Regions from separate parts of the Thiocystis violascens DSM 198 genome, predicted to be linked through region 1. Evidence: predicted binding sites of a transcription regulator. Region 1 holds the regulator's gene; each other region holds the start of a gene.
The links. The regulator FNR, encoded in region 1, switches genes on or off when oxygen is low (the NO sensors DNR and NnrR bind a similar motif). The targets are predictions, from matches to a motif close to TTGATNTANATCAA.
Positions count from the first base shown of each region.

Region 2: the regulator FNR is predicted to act here: its motif matches at 1,823-1,836, upstream of THIVI_RS04205 (DUF134 domain-containing protein).
Region 3: the regulator FNR is predicted to act here: its motif matches at 1,605-1,618, upstream of THIVI_RS09770 (phytoene desaturase).
Region 4: the regulator FNR is predicted to act here: its motif matches at 1,776-1,789, upstream of THIVI_RS21065 (HyaD/HybD family hydrogenase maturation endopeptidase).

Region 1 covers NC_018012.1:4,316,492-4,321,438, reverse strand. The annotation lists gene THIVI_RS19185 (CTP synthase) at 1-1,128, opposite strand, end outside; gene fnr (fumarate/nitrate reduction transcriptional regulator Fnr) at 1,370-2,131, shown strand; gene dnaQ (DNA polymerase III subunit epsilon) at 2,128-2,847, opposite strand; gene rnhA (ribonuclease HI) at 2,828-3,289, opposite strand; gene THIVI_RS19165 (class I SAM-dependent methyltransferase) at 3,282-4,046, opposite strand; gene THIVI_RS19160 (LysM peptidoglycan-binding domain-containing protein) at 4,225-4,947, shown strand, end outside.
Region 2 covers NC_018012.1:925,105-930,051, reverse strand. The annotation lists gene THIVI_RS04225 (ATP-binding protein) at 1-377, opposite strand, end outside; gene THIVI_RS04220 (NifB/NifX family molybdenum-iron cluster-binding protein) at 381-752, opposite strand; gene petA (ubiquinol-cytochrome c reductase iron-sulfur subunit) at 1,137-1,730, opposite strand; gene THIVI_RS04205 (DUF134 domain-containing protein) at 1,943-2,296, shown strand; gene THIVI_RS04200 (CoA-binding protein) at 2,460-2,897, shown strand; gene THIVI_RS04195 (hypothetical protein) at 2,941-4,002, shown strand; gene THIVI_RS04190 (IS5 family transposase) at 4,081-4,947, shown strand, end outside.
Region 3 covers NC_018012.1:2,200,724-2,205,670, reverse strand. The annotation lists gene recD (exodeoxyribonuclease V subunit alpha) at 1-431, shown strand, start outside; gene THIVI_RS09775 (ADP-ribosylglycohydrolase family protein) at 412-1,386, shown strand; gene THIVI_RS09770 (phytoene desaturase) at 1,734-3,233, shown strand; gene THIVI_RS09765 (phytoene/squalene synthase family protein) at 3,226-4,293, shown strand; gene THIVI_RS09760 (glycosyltransferase) at 4,392-4,947, shown strand, end outside.
Region 4 covers NC_018012.1:4,735,134-4,740,080, reverse strand. The annotation lists gene THIVI_RS21085 (TetR/AcrR family transcriptional regulator) at 1-161, shown strand, start outside; gene THIVI_RS21080 (ATP-dependent zinc protease family protein) at 100-606, opposite strand; gene THIVI_RS21075 (hypothetical protein) at 731-1,384, shown strand; gene THIVI_RS21070 (HypC/HybG/HupF family hydrogenase formation chaperone) at 1,440-1,709, opposite strand; gene THIVI_RS21065 (HyaD/HybD family hydrogenase maturation endopeptidase) at 1,833-2,321, shown strand; gene pgl (6-phosphogluconolactonase) at 2,368-3,057, opposite strand; gene THIVI_RS23100 (response regulator) at 3,155-4,177, shown strand; gene THIVI_RS21050 (TusE/DsrC/DsvC family sulfur relay protein) at 4,517-4,864, shown strand; gene purL (phosphoribosylformylglycinamidine synthase) at 4,946-4,947, opposite strand, start outside.

The sequences.
Region 1 (4,947 bases):
ACCGAGATAGGGGATGCGCTGTTCGCGTGCATATTGGGCAGCCGCGATCTTCCCTTCGATGCCGCGCTCGCCGAACCCGCCAGGAACCAGGATCGCATCCAGTCCGGCGAGAGAGGCGGTGCCCCGCTGTTCGATCTCCTCGGCGTCCAGGTAGAGAATCTCGACCTTGGTGCTGGTATGCACGCCAGCATGGGCGAGCGCCTCGGACAGCGACTTGTAAGCCTCGGTGAGGTGCATGTACTTGCCGACCATGCCGACGCGGACCTTGTGCCTCGGATGGTCGAAACCGTCCAACACCCGATCCCACTCGCTGAGATCGGCCTCGGGCACGTCGAGCTGAAACTGGCGCACCGCCAGTTCGTCGAGCTTCTGGGCGTGCAGCAGGCGCGGGATGCGATAGATGTTGTCGGCATCCACGGCGGAGATGACGGCGTTCTCGGGAACGTTGGTGAAGAGCGCGATCTTGCGCCGCTCGTCGTTCGGCAGATCCTGTTCGGCGCGACACAGCAGAATGTCTGGCTGGATACCGATCGAGCGCAGCTCCTTGACCGAGTGCTGGGTCGGCTTGGTCTTGATCTCGCCGGCAGTGCGGATGTAGGGCACCAGGGTCAGGTGCATGAAGAGCGCGTTCTCGCGTCCCTCCTCCACCCGCATCTGCCGGATCGCCTCCAGAAAGGGCAGCGATTCGATGTCGCCCACGGTACCGCCGATCTCGACCATGGCGATGTCGGCGCCCTCGGCGCCGAGCCGGATGCTTTGCTTGATCTCGTCGGTGATGTGGGGAATCACCTGCACGGTGCGCCCCAAATAATCGCCGCGACGCTCCTGACGGATAACGCTTTCGTAGATCTGGCCGGTGGTGAAGTTGTTGTTGCGACCCATGCGGGTGCGCAGGAAGCGCTCGTAGTGGCCCAGATCCAGATCGGTCTCGGCACCGTCGTCGGTCACGTAGACCTCGCCGTGCTGAAACGGGCTCATGGTGCCCGGATCGACGTTGATGTAGGGATCGAGCTTGATCATCGTCACGCGCAGTCCGCGGGCTTCGAGCAATGCGCCGAGCGATGCCGAGGCAATGCCTTTACCCAGCGACGAGACGACACCGCCGGTGATAAAAATAAACTTAGTCATAAGAAGCGGGAGCAGAAGAAGGAGGGTCGAGGGCGGTGGCCCGATAACCTCGACAAACTACCAAAATCGCGGCGTTTGCTCAATCGAATCGCCGCCGCCCGCGCAGTCAGCAGGGCAGGGTAATACGTACACGAACTTCTACCCTTGTAATTTGTCATCGATGCGGTTACAAATCACGCATTCTTGATCCAGATCAAATGGCAGACCAAAATCGAGCTGCCGATGGCGAGGGGGCGCTGCCATGAGTCAATTCAAAGTCATTTCATTGGAATCCATTCGAGTCGCGTGCAAGAACTGTACGCTGACCTCGCTGTGTTTGCCCATGGGCCTGTCTCCGGAAGACGTGGAGCGTCTCGACGAAATCGTCAAACGCGCCCGACCCTTGCATCGCGGCGATTATCTGTTTCGCGAGGGCGACCGGTTCCGGGCGCTCTATGTCGTCAAGACCGGATCTGTCAAGACCTTCGCGCCGAGTTCCGAGGGCGGCGAGCAAGTCCTGGGTTTCCACCTGCCGGGCGAGATCATCGGCCTGGACGCCATCGACAAGGATGTACACGCCTGTTCCGCCAAGGTGCTCGAAACCTCCGCGATCTGCGAAATCCCCTTCACCAGACTCGAAGACCTGACCGCGATCACCCCCAGCCTTCAGCACCAGATGTACCGGCTGCTCAGCAAGGAGATCGGTCAGGATACCGACATGCTGCTTCTGCTTGGCAAGAAGAACGCGGAGGAGCGTCTGGCCGCGTTTCTGTTGAGCCTGTCCCAGCGCCTGCACAAGCGCGGTCTCTCGCCATCCGATTTCTATCTCAGCATGTCGCGCCACGAGATCGGCAACTATCTGGGACTCGCGGTCGAAACCGTCAGCCGCCTGTTCACGCGCTTCCAGGAAGACGGTCTGATGTGCGTGGACCGCAAGCATATCCAGTTGCTCGACCTGCCCGCCCTGGAATCCCTGGTGGGCGGCTCCGGACAGGGCCGGCGCCAGCAGCAACAGCAGACCTAATCCGCCTTCAACCACAGACAGCCGTCCGCGCTTGCGGACTGGATGGCCTCCAACCGCGCCGCATGCGCGGCACAACTGGTCTCATCCGCACGTACCACACACAGACGCGCACGCCCAGGATCGATCCGCCCGCGATGCCGAGTGCGCGGATCACGCCCCCCCGCGTCGGATGCATCTCCACCCAGGTGGAACGCGACCTGTCCGCCGGTCATCGCGAGATAGACATCCGCCAGGATCTCGGCGTCGAGCAGCGCGCCATGCAGATCCCGGTGCGAGTTGTCGACTGAATAGCGCTTACAGAGCGCGTCCAGTCCATTGCGTTGTCCCGGATGCAGCCGCCGCGCCATCGCGAGCGTATCGGTCACCTCGCACCGGTCTTGAATACTGGGCGTCCCGTCCCGCCAGCGCCGCAATTCGTGATCCAGGAACCCGACATCGAACGGGGCGTTGTGGATGATCAACTCCGCGCCCTCGACATAGCGCAGAAAATCCTCCGCGACCTCGGCAAAGCGCGGCTTGTCGGCGAGAAAGGCGTTGGTGATGCCGTGGACATTCGCCGCTCCGGCGTCGATCTCGCGATCCGGCTGGAGATATTGGTGGAAAGAATTGCGTGTGAGCCGGCGATCGATCAACTCGACGCAGCCAATTTCGATAATCCGGTGCCCTTCCCTGGGGTCCAGCCCCGTGGTCTCGGTATCAAGGACGACCTGACGCATTCCGTCCTCCCGAACCGGGAACGCCCTGATTGGCCAGTCGGTCGGCACGCTCGTTCTCGGGGTGTCCCGTATGACCCCTGACCCACCGCCAGAGGACTTCGTGACCGCCGAGCGCGGCATCGAGCCGTTCCCAGAGATCGCGGTTCTTGACCGGTTGGCGGTTGGCGGTGCGCCAGCCGTTGCGCTTCCAATTGGACATCCACTCGCCGACCCCGCGCTTGACGTACTGCGAGTCGGTGGTGATCTCGATCCGGGTTGGCCCTTGTAACGACTCCAGCGCGACGATGACCGCCATCAGTTCCATGCGGTTATTGGTCGTTTCGCGCTCGCCGCCGCACAGCTCCTTTTCGGCCGCGCCCCAACGCAACAGCACGCCCCAGCCGCCCGGCCCGGGGTTCCCCTTACAGGCGCCGTCGGTAAAGGCTTGCACACTTTCAGACATGACTTCTACCCCGTGTCGTCGGTCGCACGGCATTGCCCGGCAAAAGGGCGTGCCGCCGGTTCCAGGATGGTTTCAGAGGAGTGAGGGTGGCGACCCGCTTGACCGCCCGGATGACGTAGCCGCCACTCAGCACAGGCCAGAAGCGCCGCCCCAACGACTCGATCGGCGCGCAACGCGCACCCTGCGCGCTCCGCAAGGGCGGGCAGAACAGGATGCGTTCGCAAAACTCGATGGCAAACCCGGCGTCGGCAAGCCACGCCTCGACTTGCGACGGCATTCTGAAACGACCGCACCAGGGCATCCGCCCAGTGACGCTCAAGAGCAATCCCCAGAGACCCCAGGCACTGAACGCATTGAAGCCCACGATGATCACGCGCCCATCGGGGATCAGCACCCGCTCGACCTCGCGCAGAACGGCCTGTGGATCGTCCGCGAAGTCCAGCGTATGCGGCAGAAGGATGGCGTCGATGCTGTCGCTCGCCAGCGGAAGCTGGCTCTCCAGACCGACGATCTCCAGCCCGCTCTGCCCGGACGGCTGCTCGGGAGGGAGCATAACCCGGTGGCGGATACGGCTTGAGTCCAGCGCCTCGCGAAAAATTTCGGTTGGACCAAGCTGCACCAGATAGTACCCAAAGGTCTGATTGAGCAGACGCCGTACACACTCGCTCTCGGCACCCGCCACTTTCCGTCCCAGCGGCGAGCGATACCAGTCTTGAAGCCGATTGAATGGAGATGTCCGGCGTTTGGAAACAGTCATGCGGATGCCTCTCTTTGAGGTGCACATGGTACTCATGATCGCGAACGCTGTCGTGCGGCCGAATGAGGAATATATCCGTACTCAAGCCTGGAATTCTGTGCGCTCTTTGCGTATCATGTGCCGTGAAAAAAATAATATTTCGCTTAAACAAGAAGTTAAAAATTCAAATGGGGTTCCAATGCCTGATGCCAGACTTTTGGGACGCGCCGCTTGTGCGCTCGTCGCCCTTGCCTTGCCGCTGCTGAACGGTTGCGCCAGGCAATCCGATGTCACCGCCTTCAACGAAGTCGATGGCGCCTATTCGGGCATGGTCTCCGCCCGCGAATATGGCTTCGTCAGACCCGCCGAGGATGTCCGCGTCACGGGAAACTCCAGGTCAAGGGCGGCAAACCGTCTCCCGACGGGAGATGTCTGGAGCCGGGTGCGCTCCGGCATGCAACTGAATCTGCACGCCGACTCCCGCATCGACTCCACGCTCGAACGTTTCCGCCGCGACCCCCGCTATCTGGAAAAAATGTCGCAACAGGCGACCCCCTATCTGCCGACCATCGTCGCCGAGATCGAGCGACGCGGGTTCCCCATGGAGTTGGCGCTGCTGCCCCATGTCGAAAGCCGCTATAACCCGGCCGCGACCTCCCCCAAGGCCGCTGGCGGCATGTGGCAGTTCATGCCTTACACCGCCCGCGAGATGGGGCTGCGCATGGATAACGGATACGACGAACGTCGCGATGTCGTCGCCTCGACGCGCGCCGCCATGGACTATCTGGATCAGCTCAGCCGGCGCTTCGATGGCGATTGGGAGTTGGCCATGGCCGCCTATAATTGCGGTCCCGGACGGGTCGAGGCTGCCCTGGAGGCCAACCGCCGCGACGGCAAACCGACCGATTTCTGGTCCTTGAAT
Region 2 (4,947 bases), 1.6 Mb from region 1:
CTGTCGATCGCGCCGGTTACCGCCAAGTGCTCGCTGATCGCCTGCTCCGGGCAGTTCCAGGTGCAACTGCCGCAGCCGTGGCACAGATCGTCGAACACCAGTACCTTTTTGCCGACCACGGCGATGGCGTGGAACTGACAGATCTCGGCGCACCTTCCGCAAAAGGTACAGGCTTGCGCGTCCACGCGCGGGACGCGGATACCAACGTCCCGATGCGTCTCCAGGTCGGGGTGGAGGAAAAGCGCGGCGTTGGGGGCTTCCACGTCACAATCGAGGAAACGCACCGCGTCCCGTTCCGCGGCCACTTGCGCCAGGCTGGTGGCGACGGTGGTTTTGCCCGTGCCACCCTTGCCGCTGGCAACGACGATCCGCATCATTCCCTAGCCTCCGTGATGGCCGCCATGGGTGGCGCCATCGGCTTCGGCCAACTGCCCCGCCCGGAACGCGGCCAGGATGTCGGCGGCGCTGCGGGCCGCGTTCCCCGGCGCGAGATAGCGCTGGATGTTGGCGGCGGAGAGCGTGTCGTAAGCCTTCGGACCATAGGCCCCGCTGACGACTGCCCGCGCGCCGAGGCTGGCGACGAACTGCGCCGCCTGCACGCCCGCCCCGCCCGACGCCGAGAGCGCCGGATTGGCGTGGACCGTCCAGGTGCCGGTGTCCGAGTCGACCAGACAGAAGGATTCGGCGCGTCCGAAACGGGCGTCGAAGGGCGAATCAAGCGATTGACCGGCGATAGAGATGGCAAGTTTCATGAGTTCGTCTCAGTGTGTCCTATGAATGCGAATCCGGACGGGGCGCATCCAGCCGTTCCGTCAGTTGTTGAACCATGGACCGCAGCTCGTTGAGCTGCTGCCGCATCCAGGACATCATCGAATTGGCGTTGCCATTGGTGCCCGCGCCTTGACCGCGTCCGCGAAGTCCGCGTCCACGGCCGCCTTGGCCTCCAGCGTGACTCAGTCCCGCGCGGTTTGCCGCCTGACGTCCGCGACACCCGCCTTGACTTTGCCCTCGGCCCTGACCTGGTTGACTCGGACCGGTTCCGTCTTTGAATGGCATGCTGTTCTCCCGTGTTCTATTTGAGCGTTAATCGTGATTGCTTCACCGAATTTCGGTTCGCAAAGGTTCTGGGGCCGGCATCAGGCCGCGCCGCCATCCTCGCCGATCAGGATCGTCGTCTCGTTGAGATAGGCGTGTTTCGGGATCACCAGGTTGGTGGGCGCCGGAACATTCTTGAACACCCGTGCCGCGAGATCGAAACGCGAGCCGTGGCAGGGGCAGAAGAAACCGCCCTTCCAATCGGCGCCCATGTCGTCCGGCGCGACTTCCGGCCGGTAGATCGGCGAGCAACCTAAGTGGGTGCAGATGCCGATCGCGACCAGATACGCCGGCTTGATGGAGCGGGTGGCGTTCTGACAATACGCCGGCTGCTGGGGTACCCCGGATGCCGGGTCGACCAGCTTGGGATCGTTGCTGGCCAGGGAGGCGAGCATCTCGGGCGTCCGGTGCACGATCCACACGGGCTGTCCCCGCCATTTGACTCGCAACAGTCCGCCCGGCTCCAGTTTGCTAACATCCGCTTCGACCGGCGCGCCCGCGGCCCGGGCGCGGGCGCTCGGATTCATGGACGCGACGAACGGAACTAGCGCGTAGCCGACGCCCACGGCGCCGACCAGTCCGGTCGCGGCGACGAGCACGCGCCGTCTCGTCTTGTTCACAGCTTGTTCGCTCATGGACGCTTGTCTCCTGGCTGATGCGAGCGGCGCCGGCCCTATGACAGGCGGGCTTCCCACGCCACTTGGATAAAATCCGATTGCCGACTTTTCTGATCGACATCATCGCCGTTTTCCCGAGCGAATTACCCTGATATTTGTCAATGCAAAAAGAACATATGTGCGTTTAACTGGGCATCTCAAATCAGCACGAACCACGCTTAGGAGGCACAGTGCCGGGTCGACGACGACGTGCCCGCTGGATTGGATTCGATCCGGGCTTTCTCTGTTTCAAACCCTGCGGCCGCTCGGGATGCGGCATGGATAGCGTGGTGCTGCGCGCCGACGAACTGGAAGCCCTGCGGCTGGCGGACCTCGAAGGCTTGTATCAGGAAGACTGCGCGCTGCGGATGGGCGTCTCACGCACGACTCTGTCACGGACCCTGACACAGGCGCGCCGCAAAGTGACGGATGCGCTGATCAACGGCAAACGGCTGGTGGTGACGCCCGCTCAGGATCTCGCGGAAGCGCCGGATGTCGGGAACGACGCAGATCCCATTTCGATTTATCCTGAAAAAAGCAGTTGAACCACAAAGAACGCAAAGTCTTTCAAAGCACTAGCCATGCGGAGGAAGCCACCTGCGGGGTGACGGTCGCGGATGAGACAAGCATCTGTTTTTTCGCGTCCTTTGCGCCTTTGCGGTTCCAAGTGCCAAATTTAATTTATTCACTCAACTGGAAAGCAATCTCATGGCCTCGAATTACGAAACCTTCTTTACCCTCTCCAGCTACGCCGTCGTCGGTCGCTCCCAGGCCAAACCCTTCCCGATTCTCAGCTATCGCGGACTGAAGGCGATGGGCAAAACGGTCTATGCGGTCGATCCCAGCGCCAACTTCATCGACGGCGACGTCGCCTATCCTGGGCTGGCGCAGTTACCCGGCCCCGTCGAGGGCTTGATCGTCGAGGTGCCGAAAGCGGAGACCCGCGACTGGATCGCCGCCGCTGCGGCGGCGGGCATCCGCGATGTCTGGGTCCACATGGCGCACGATACTCCGGAGGCCATCGCGCTGGCCGCGGAGAAAGGCATCAATCTGCGCACTGGCACCTGTGCCGTGATGTACCTGAATCCCGGTTTGTCATACCACAGCATTCACAAGCTCATCATGAAGATGGTCGGTAAGTATTGATGCGTCGCCATCGCTTCTCTTTCGACTGACGTGGAGACCGCAGATGAATCAACGCAAAACATTCGCACTCGTCTTGACCGTCCTTGGTCTGCTGCTCGCGGTTGCCGGACCTTTTCTGCCCGGCGGCATCCATCTGACGCCAGTTGGCCCGCCGGGGGCCGGACATGTGACGAGCCTTGTCGCCACGGACCAGGGCGACATCCTGGCGGGCACCCAGGCGGGTGAGGTCTGGCGTCTGCGCGGCGGAGCCTGGACGCGGGAAAACCTGGCGCTGGGCGGTCAGCCGGTGCTGGCCCTGCTCGGCGAGCCGGGACGCACGCCGGTAGGGACCGCCGCGGGACTCTTTCCGCCGGCCGGCGAGTCGCCGCTGGAGGATCGGGTCGGCAGTCTGTTGCAGACCGAGCTGGGGCTGCTGGCGGGGACCGTTGGCGGCGTGCGTCTGCTCGTCAATGGCCGCTGGTCCGCGCCGGGGCCGGTGGCAAACATCTATAGTCTGAGCGGTCAGCGACATGGCGACGGGCACTGGCTGCATGCAGGGACCATCGGCGCGGGCGTGCTGTCCACGTCAGCGGCCGAGGCGGGCGCCGCCTGGCAGCCGAACAGTCAGGGATTGCCGGAAGCGGTGAAGGTCTTCAGCTTCGCCACCACCCAGGGCGGCCTATTGCTGGCGGGAACCGATCAGGGCGTGTTCTGGCAGTCACGGCCGGGGCAACCCTGGCGGTCGCTGCATCCCGCGCTCGACGGCAGACGGGCGATGTCGGTACACATCGCCGCCGACGGCGAACGGCAAGGTCGCGAGCGCTTGTGGATCGGCGGCGACGCCGGACTGTCCTCGCTGGCGCTCGCCGAGCAGGGCGAGACGCTCGCCGCCGAGGGCGATCCGCTGCTGGCCGACAGTGCGGAGTGGCAACCGCCGTTCGGGATCGGCGCCATCGTGTCGAGCGGTGATCGGCTGCTGGTCAGTGCCGGGGCGGTCTATGAATACGGTCCAACCCCGCTGTCCGGCTGGTACTGGATCTCGCTGGCCGGCGTGGTGCTGATCCTGATCGCCGGTTGGATCATGCCGCGGCCCACGGGCGCGACGGCGGACCCGGCGGATGTTTGAGGATTCGTCAGAGGGTGTAGACAAAAATAATTGAGCTGCTATTTGTATACCAGTCTACAACTGAGCTGGTGTGCGCTGATGTCGAAAGCTGGTCGTCCCCCCAAGATTCACGAGGCGGAGCAAGCGGTATTGCGTCAAATTGTCACGGATCGCCCGACCTCCACGCTGTCAGAGATTGCCCGGGAACTCGCGGCACGGACGGGAATCGAGGCTCATGAAGCAACGATTCGCAAGTCCTTGCGGGAGGCGGGCGTCACGCGCCTCCGGGGCGAGAGTGGTCTCGAGGCGCAAGCGCGCGCAACGCCGCGTCGGTATGGGTATACGGATGCGCATCGTCGCCACGACCCCGACCAAAGCTACCCAAGTTGTCTGACCGATGCGGAGTGGGACTTGGTCGCCGCTCTCTTTGAGATGCCGGGCGGGCGGGGTCAACCGCCCCGCGTGTCGCGCCGGAGCATCCTGGAGGCGTGTTGCTACGTGGTGCGCACGGGGTGCGCGTGGCGGATGCTGCCGCACGATTTCGCGCCTTGGCAGAATGTCTACAAGACGTTTCGCCGTTGGAGTGCGGCTGGGAAGTTTGAGCAGATGCATGATCGACTGCGGGGGCAATGGCGCGAACGCGAGGGGCGTGAGATCGCGCCGACGGCGGCGGTGCTGGATGCGCAATCGACCCGCGGCTCGCCGCAGGGTGGACCGAGCGGCTTTGATGCGGGCAAGCAGGTCAAGGGGCGCAAGCGCAGCCTGGTGGTCGATACCTTGGGGTTCGTGTTGGCGGTGAGCGTGGTCGCGGCCAATCTTCAGGACCGCGATGCCGCCTCGGGCGCCGTCGCTGACGCGGCCGCCAAGTACCCCCAGATCAACACGCTGTTTGTCGATAGCGCCTACGCCGGTCAATTTGCCCAAACCACCGAGCAGACCCACGCGATCCGCGTGGAAGTCGTGCGC
Region 3 (4,947 bases), 2.1 Mb from region 1:
TCGCAGGGCCTGTCCTGAGCGGAGTCGCAGGGCCTGTCCTGAGCGGAGTCGAAGGAGCGGAGCTTGGCGGTCAGGAGATTGGGGCAAGACGTCGTGTGTTGCGCGTGGCCTTTCCCGCCGGCGACGGTTCCGGCGGCATCCGCTGGATCCTGCCCAGCCGTCTGCAAGCGGTGGAGACCGTCTTTGCCATGACGGTGCACAAATCACAGGGCTCGGAATTCGATCACACCGTGCTCATTCTGCCGGATACCTCAAATCCGGTCCTCACCCGCGAGTTGGTCTATACCGGTATCACCCGTTCGCGACACGCCTTCACGCTGCTCTATCGCGAACCGTCCGTGCTGGGCGATGCGCTGGAACGCCGGGTTCGGCGCGTGAGTGGGATCGGTCTTTCCAGGGGACAGACGCTCGATGAATGCAATGACGCTTGAAACGGAACTGTCGCGCCGGGATCGCACGCGCGGCGCCTTGATCGGTCTGGCCGTGGGCGATGCGCTCGGGACCACGCTGGAATTCACGCGACCGGGAGCCTTCGCCCCGATCGACGACATGCTTGGCGGCGGTCCTTTCCGGCTCGCTCCAGGGCAGTGGACGGACGACACCTCCATGGCGCTCTGTCTTGCCGAGAGTCTGATCGCCCGCGACGGTTTCGACGCCGAGGATCAGATGCGCCGCTATCTGCGCTGGCGCGACGAGGGCTACTGGAGCAGCAACGGACGCTGTTTCGACATCGGCAATACGATTGCCGCCGCGCTGACGCGGTTCGAGAACGATTGGAATCCCTTCGCGGGATCCACCGATCCGCATACCGCGGGCAACGGTTCGCTGATGCGTCTGGCGCCCGTGCCGCTCGCCTTTGCCCACGCGCCGGCCGAGGCCGTCCGGCTCGCGGGCCGGATGTCGCGCACCACCCACGCCGCGCCGGAGGCGGTCGACGCCTGCCGCTATCTGGCGGGTCTGATCGTCGGCGCGCTCCAGGGAATTGCTCGGGACGAACTGCTCGGTCCCCGCTTCGCGCCGCCTGGGGTGGACTGGACGACGCATCCGCTCAGCCGCCAGATCGACGCCGTCGCCGCCGGGCGGTTCAAGGAACGCGAGCCCCCCATGATTCGCGGCACCGGCTACGTCGTCCAGTCCCTGGAGGCGGCGCTCTGGGCCTTCTGGACGACCGACAATTTCCGGGACGGGGCGCTCAAGGCGGTCAATCTTGGGGAGGATGCCGACACCACCGGGGCGATCTATGGGCAACTCGCGGGGGCCTATTATGGCCACGCGACCATTCCCGAAAGCTGGCGCGTCCGGATCGCGTTGAGCGACGCAATCCTCGATTTGGCCGACCGTCTCCTGGATCTGTCGGAACGTCGCCGCTCGCCGAAGGACGCGTGAGTCGTCTCGCGGCCATGGTCTTTAGACAATCGGATGACTGCCATTCGGTGAAGCCGTTCGTGGTTCGACGAACTCACCACGAACGGCTTCGACGAACTCACCACGAACGGCTTCACCGAATGGCCGTGCGGCAATCGGATGCGATGATCTTCGAGGGCGAGGAGGCCGATCATCCTTGTCCGTTCTCCGCTGTTTTCAACACCGCAATGCCCCGGCGCCTGATTCCTGTCAATCTTTGGTCTGTACGCAGGGTCTGACACGGCAAGGATCCTGCTATACTGTCAATCTGTATTGACATAGACTTAGGTAATGCAGACTTGACACTCGCCGCCCCCCACATTTCTGAAATGAATTCCGATTTGACCAAACCACGCGCGGTCGTGATCGGCAGCGGTTTTGGCGGCCTGGCCGCCGCGGTGCGGCTTGGCGCGCGCGGTTATCGGGTCACGGTCCTCGAACGTCTCGATGCCCCTGGCGGGCGTGCCTACGTTCACAAGCAGGACGGCTTCACCTTCGACGCCGGGCCGACCATCATTACCGCGCCCTTTTTGCTCGACGAACTCTGGGGCCTCTGCGGTCGCGTGTTCTCCGACGAGATCGAACTCAAGTTGATGGATCCCTTCTATCGGATTCGTTTCGACGACGGCCGGATCTTCGATTACAACGGCGACGCGGAGGCGGTCAAGGCGCAGATCCGGCAGTTCTCGCCCGCCGACGCGGATGGCTATGACCGCTTCATGAAAATGAGCGAGTCCGTCTTCAAGGTCGGCTTCGAAGATCTGGCGCATGTGCCCTTTACGTCTTGGACGGACATGGCGCGGATCGTGCCCGAGATGGCCCTGCTGCAGAGCTATCGCACGGTCTATGGGATGGTCTCCAAGTACATCAAGGATCCGTTCATCCGGCAGGTGCTCTCCTTCCATCCGCTGCTGATCGGCGGCAATCCCTTCACGGTCACGTCCATCTATGTTCTGATCTCCTTCCTGGAGCGCAAATGGGGCGTGCATTCGGCCATGGGCGGCACCGGATCGCTGGTCAAGGGAATGGTCAGTCTGATCGAAGGGCAGGGCGGGGACATCCGTTACAAGGAAGAAGTGTCCGAGATCCTGGTCAAGGATCGCCGAGCGACCGGGGTGCGTCTGGCGTCCGGCGAGGAGATCGCGGCCCCGGTCATCATCTCCAACGCCGATGCCGCGACCACCTACCGTAAGCTGCTGCCAGCGAGCGTTCGCAAGCATTGGACCGACAAGCGTCTTGAGCGCGCCAAGTATTCCAATGGTCTGTTCGTCTGGTATTTCGGCACCAAGCGCCAGTACCCCGACGTGAAACACCACACCATCATGCTCGGCCCGCGTTATCGGGAACTGCTGGACGACATCTTCAAGCACAAGACGCTGGCTAAGGACTTCAGCCTCTATCTGCATCGCCCGACGGCGACCGATCCGAGTCTGGCCCCGGAGGGTTGCGATACCTTCTATGTGCTGGCCCCCGTGCCGCATCTTGGCGGCGGGACCGACTGGGCGGCCGAGGCCGAACCCTATCGCGCCCGGATCGCCCGTTATCTGAGTGAAACGATCCTTCCAGGGCTGGAAGATCAGATTGCGACCTCGCTCGTCACGACACCCCAGGATTTTCAGGATCGCCTGCTGTCTTATCATGGGGCTGGATTTAGTCTTGAGCCCATCCTCATGCAGAGTGCGTGGTTCCGCCCGCACAATCAAAGCGAAGAGGTGGATGGTCTTTACTTGGTCGGTGCGGGGACGCATCCGGGCGCGGGTGTGCCCGGTGTCCTATCGTCGGCCCGTGTCCTCGATACGGTGGTGCCCGATGCCTCAACCTATGTCTAATTCGATGGGTCCAGTGACCTCGCATGCGTCGGCGGCGGATATCGCCGCTTGTCGCGACCTGCTGCGCGACGGCTCGCGCTCGTTTTATGCGGCTTCCTTTTTGTTGCCGCAGCGCTTCCGCGATCCGGCCATCGCGCTCTATGCCTTCTGCCGCATTGCCGACGATGCCATCGATTGCGTCGAGGGTGATCCGGTGGCGCAAGCCGCAGCCCTGACCATGCTCCATAAGCGGCTGGACCGGATCTATGACGGCTGTCCGATCGACGATCCGGCCGATCGCGCGCTGGCCGATGTCGTGGTGAATTTCGCCATGCCGAAGCGTCTGCTCGAAGCCCTGCTGGAGGGCTTCGAGTGGGACGCGGAAGGACGCCGCTACGAGGATCTTTCAGGCATTTACGACTATTCGGCGCGGGTCGCCGGCACCGTCGGCGCCATGATGGCAACCCTGATGGGCGCGCGCTCGGCGGAACTCGTCGCCCGTGCCTGCGATCTGGGCGTGGCCATGCAGCTCACCAACATCTGCCGTGACGTGGGCGAGGATGCGCGCAACGGTCGGCTCTATCTGCCCCGGCAATGGCTGCGCGAGGTGGGGATCGACCCGGACGAGTGGCTCAAGGAACCCGTTTTCAACGAGGCGCTGGCGTCCGTGGTCCAGCGTCTGTTGCAGGCGGCGGAGATGCTCTATCAGCGTTCGGATGCCGGCATCGCCGGGTTGCCCATCAACTGTCGGGCGGGAATCAATGCCGCGCGTTATCTCTACTCCGAGATCGGGCGTCAGGTGGAGCGGCACGGACTGGATTCCATCTCCCGTCGCGCCGTGGTGCCGCCGCAGCGGAAGTTGCAACTCTTGGCGCCCATCCTCGGCAAGGCTATCCTGACCTCGCGTTATATCGCCGCCCCCGCCCTCGAAGAAACGCGCTTCCTGGTCGACGCCGTCGTTGCCGCGACACCGCAACTGAAGAGGAGCCCAGCCTTGGGCAGCGGCGGCAGTCGCGTGATCTGGGTGCTGGAGTTGTTCGAGCAACTCGAAGAACGCGAGCGCGCGGTCAGCATGCGTTAACGAAACCGCGTCCAGAGCGAGCAGCGCTGTTTCAGTGTTCACGCCCGCCGTGCCACGCACGGCCCCTGGTGCTGGACGCGGTTTAGAGTGAGAGAGCCATGGCCCGTCTTCTCTTTTCGACCATGGGGTCTCTCGGAGATCTTCACCCTTACATCGCGGTGGCCAAGGCCCTGCTTGAGCGCGGACACGGCGCAGTGATCGCCACCAACGGGGAACACCGGCAATCCGTCGAGCGCGCGGGGGTCGGGTTCGTCGAAACGATCCCAACGGCAAGCGTTCAGGGCGACGGTCAGGCGGCCATGGAGCGGATGCTCGCCGTGCTCACTGCGCGCGGGGGCGAAGAGTTCCTGGTGCGCGAGCTGGTGATGCCCCAACTGCGCGAGACCTACCAGGTGATGGTGGAGGCGGCGAGCGGTGTCGATTTGCTGGTCTCGCAGACCCTTGGCATGACAGTGCCCATCGTCGCCGAGCAGCGTCGGCTGCCCTGGGTGGCGACCCTGCTGACACCGATGTCCTTCATGTCGACCTACGACCCGCCGCTGATCCCCTCGGCGGCCTGGCTGTTTGGATTGCGTCGGCTCGGGCCGAGGTTCCATCGCGCGGCGTTCGCCATGGGCAGGAAGCAGGTCTTCGCCTGGGAGGCCCCGCTGCACG
Region 4 (4,947 bases), 420 kb from region 1:
GGATGTGGCAGGGCATTCAGACGACCGGGCTGTTGATCGGCGGCTGTCCGCCGCCGACACCCGAGGTTCTGCGCCGACGCATCGAGTGCGGCGTCGACCTCATTCTGTCGGCGCATGCGCCGGCGGCTCCAGCGGAAGATAGTGCGTCCAGGGATCTTTGATCCGTCCCGTCACGAAAGAGCGCGACGGATCGACCAGCGCCCGACCGACGAGCGCGGTGCGCCCCAGAAGCATGCGAAACAACATGGTCTCGCGGTTGGCGAGGGTCAGCTCGATCGGCCACGCGCGGCCGGACAGCGCCAGGCGGGTCAAAATCACGTAACGCTCCTCGCGATGTCCGCCGGAATCGGAGACATTCCGCCGGTCGAGAACGGGCGCCTCGCCATGCACGACGACATCGGCGCGATGCTGCAAGGGATGCACGCCAAAACGGACGTGGAGCTTACCGCGACGCTGGAAGGTGTCGACATAAAAGGCGTGCAGAGTGGAGGTCCGGGCGCCGGTATCGACCTTCGCCTTGATCGGCCCCAGGCCCAGATCCGGCAGGGACAGCCATTCGCGCCAGCCCAGCATCAAGGGTTCTGATTCGTTCTCGGGATGCGTCATGCCGCTGCTCACGCTGGATCCGTCGGAATAAGAAGTAAAGGTTCTCGCGCGGCAATCGTTCGACGCCACGATATCGGCTGCCTACAATTGGCGTCAGTGTAACATTCTTGAACCGAACGACTTTATGAAGCATCCAATGCGCGGTCTGGTCTTAGCGTTGCCGTTTATTCTCTCGATTCTGGCCCAGCCGCTCGCCGCCGAGGTCGGTATCGCCAAAATACTTGCCCCCTGGGAGGCGAATGGCCAATTATTTCAGGTTGCCGTGGACAAACTCCAGTTCATCGGCACCTTCGAGGGCATCATGTACATCGAGAATGGCGACGGTCTGCTCGATGCGGCGCTCTTCACCTGCCCCTCCACTCAGATCATCCATATCCTCAGTAACGAGATGCAGGGCCACGGCTACTGCACGATCGAGAGTCCCACGGGCGATTATGTCTATGCCGAGTTCAACTGCAATGGCCAGCCGGGCTCCTGTAAAGGCACGTTCACGCTGACCGGCGGCACCGGCAAGCTGACTGGGATGACCGGCGAAAGCGCGATGATCGTGCGCACCGCGCTAAGCGGCACGAGTATCGATCAGGCGAGTGGCGGCACCGTGTCCGCAGCCAAGGGTCTGGCGATCTGGCCGGAGATGCGTTTCGAGGTACCGGGCGGAAACCCCAGGTTCGGAATGCTGGGAACAGGCAATGCCGGCAAGGCCGACGAGACACAGAAACCGAATGAACCCAGCCCGTCCAGCGGCTTGGGCGAATCCGCCAATCCCGACAAGCCCTAAGCCGTGGGGCGCACGGAAGGCATCTTAGCGGGTCACGTCGCCCGCAAGCGGGTTCCTACGGGTAGGATCTTCCACGAAAATCGCCTTCGCCCGCGCCTGCATCCTCGCCCGCGAGCATGGAATCATAGATTTCCCAAGCCGCGGCGGCCTGCTCGGCGCTGACCTTGTCGATGGCATTGCCAAGATGGACGACGATGTAATCGCCAACCGCGATGTCTTCGTACTGGAGCATGAAAAGGCTGGCTTCGCGCGTCACGCCCTTGGCCTCGCAGTGGGCGATGAAGCCATTGATGGACCGCACTTGCATGGGAATTCCAAAACACATGAACAGGGTCTCCGTTTACACTCTGGGCTTGACGCACGAGGCTAAGCGGCGGAGGTCGACGCCGCAAGGATCCAGATCAATCCTTTGAGCCGCCCGCCCCACGCATCCCAGGAGACACCGCCTTTGAACCCAACCACATTGATCCTCGGTCTCGGCAATATCCTCATGACCGACGAGGCCGTCGGCGCCGAGGTGATCCGCCGGCTTGAGGCGGAGACGGATCCCGCCGCCCCGCTGCGATTCATCGATGGCGGCACCTTGAGCTTCACGCTCGCCGCGCCCATCGGCGACTGCCCGCGCCTGATCGTCGTGGATGCCGCCGCCATGGGCGACGCCCCCGGCAGCGTGCGCGTCTTCGAGGGCGAGGCCATGGACCGCCAGCTTCGCGCCCACGCCAAGAGCGTGCATGAGGTCAGCCTCTCGGACCTGATGGATATGGCACGGCTCACAGACACCCTGCCCGCCCGACGCGCGCTGGTCGGCATCGAGCCCGAGTTCATCGGCTGGGGCGAGCGGCTGACGCCCGCGGTCGAGGCGGCCGTTCCGCTGGCGATCGCAAACATCCGCGCACTGCTGACCGGTTGGGACGCCGCGTCCGTCAGCGCTGGGTAGGCGGCAATTGCTTGGCCCGCTTCCGGCGGGCACTCGACATCCCGGATCACTCGCCCGCGGCCTCGCGATCCACCAGTACCTCGACCCGCAGCCCGGCGGACGCGACCCGCGCGACCGGCAGGTCGGCGCCCCGGCGCCAATCCGCCAGGGCTTCCCGCTTGCCGACACCGGTGACCAGGATCAAAATAGCGCGGCTGGACACCAGCGCGCTCGGGGTTAGCGAGACGCGCTCGGGCGGCGGCTTCGGGGCCTGCTGGACGGGTATGACGAGCGCCCCGGGTGCGATCGCATGGCCGGGAAAGAGGCTGGCTGTATGTCCATCCTCGCCCATCCCAAGCAGCACCAGATCGAAGGGCAGCCGGGGCCGGATCATTGCCTCATAGCGAGTGGCCGCCAGCTCGGCGCCCTGCTCCGCCAGGATGGGATGCCAATTCGCGGCCGGGATTGGCCCCTGATCCAACAGAATGCGGGCGGCCGCAAGACTGTTGCGTTCCGGATCGTCCGATGCCAGACAGCGCTCGTCGCCGAAAAAAATGTGCCAGCGGTCCCAGTCCGCGACCTGATCGGCGAGTACAGTATAGGCCGCCTGGGGGGTGCACCCTCCGGCCAACACCAACTGAAATCGCCCGCGCGCCGCGATTGACTGCCGGGCCGCCGCCAGAACACGCCAAGCCGTGTCGGCGGCCACCTGTTCGGCGGACTCATACAGACGAAAGGCGATCCTGCTATCAGCCATGGTGCGATTCACCTACCATTAATTGACCCGAAACCTGGCGTCCGGCGGACTGGCCCGCGTCAACCATTCAACTCCATCAGTGGAAGTCATGGACCCGATGAAGATACTCCTGGTCGACGATTCAAAATCCGCGCGCTATGCACTGCGGCTGCAGCTTCAGCGTCATGGCGTCGAAGTCGAGACGGCGGACTCCGCCGAGTCCGCCTTCGCGATCCTCAAGACATTACTGCCCGACGCCATCCTGATGGACCATATGATGCCGGGGCTGAACGGTTTCGAGGCGCTGGAGGTGATCCGGGAAGATCCGCGCACCGCGTCGATACCCATTGTGATGTGTACCTCGCACGAAGAGCCCGAATTCGTCGCGACCGCGAACAAAAAAGGGGTCTTCGGCATCCTGCCGAAATCGGCCGCGGCCGAACTCCTGCCCGGGATCCTCGAAAAACTGCGCAACAAGCTCGCGACCGGCGTCGCGCCACAACCCGTCGTGGAAACCATCGAACGCGCCGTGCAACCGACTCCGGCACCAACCCCGGAGCCGTCCGAGGAGGCCATCGCGAAACTGGTCGATGCGCGCCTGGAGGCAAGACTCGCCAGACTGTTGACCCCCATGCTCGAAGATCTGCGGCGCGATCTGACGGAAAGCCTGTTGAGCGAATCCCGACACATCGTGGATGAACGCTTCGCTGCGGAACAGGCCGCACGCCGAACCGCGTCGCCGACACCCACCATGGCGGACTTTCAGGCCATTTCGACCCGTCTGGCAACCGAGACCCTGCCGGATCTGCTCAAGCGCGAAATCGAGGCCGAGCGGGCGCGGGTCATGGAGTCGGTCGAGAAACAACTGCGCGCCTTCCAGCCCAAACCGGCGGGCGGCGATCAGCCCGCGCACGAGCAGTTGCACGCCATTGAAGAGTCCGTCGCGCTCAAAGCCGCGACCCTGGCCCGCCGCGAAGCGAAGGAGGTCATCGATGCCGCGCTCATGGGCGCCCAGCAGTCGACTCAAGCCCTGGAGCAGTCGCTCGGTTCGGCCATCGGCAGACTTTATGGGCTGATTGCCGGGGCGGCCATCCTTGGTGTCGGTGCCGCGGCGGCGGTGTATTTCCTCCTGAGCGCCTGATCCCCGGCGCGCTTGGTTTGACGTAGGAGCCCGCTTGCGGGCGATTTGTGGGCCTGCGAGTTTGCTTCCGGGCGACAGAGTTTGGCAGATCCAAAGGCGACTGACAGGTCATGTCGCCCGCAAGCGGGCTCCTACGATGGCGGATGACTTCAAAACGAGAACTGCTGCGAAGCATCGATCCCCCCTTGACGTAAACCCCCGCAAAATCGACACTCGGAGCGACCGATCATCCGCGACGAATGCCGGCGCTCTTGGCATTCATCCCGGGAGGACGGGATTCGCCTAACCGCAACTACCATCAATCAGAGTATTCGAGAGGTCAGTATCGTGGCGACGACGATGAGCGACATCATGAATCCGGGCGCAACGACCCGCGACGACGCATTCCCCTCCGCGCCGGCCGATTGGACACGAGAAGACGCGGCGCGCGCCGCCGAGGCGGACGGCATCGAACTCGGCGAGGACCATTGGATCACCATCAAGGCGTTACAGGGCTACTTCCAACAGCATCAAAGGCCAAACGTGCGGGAATTGCATGACGCACTCGACGAGGCCTTCCACGCCAAGGGCGGCATCAAATATCTCTACGCGATGTTCCCCGGCGGACCGGTGGCGCAAGGGTGCAAATTCGCCGGACTCCAGCCCCCAGCCGGCGCCGCCAACCCTTCCTTCGGTAGCGTTCAATAGACATCCGAGGTTGGCAAGCCGGATTGAAGCGGTTCGTTTTCCAGGAAAATCGACTAGCCTCAATCCGGCTTCCGTTCTTTGTT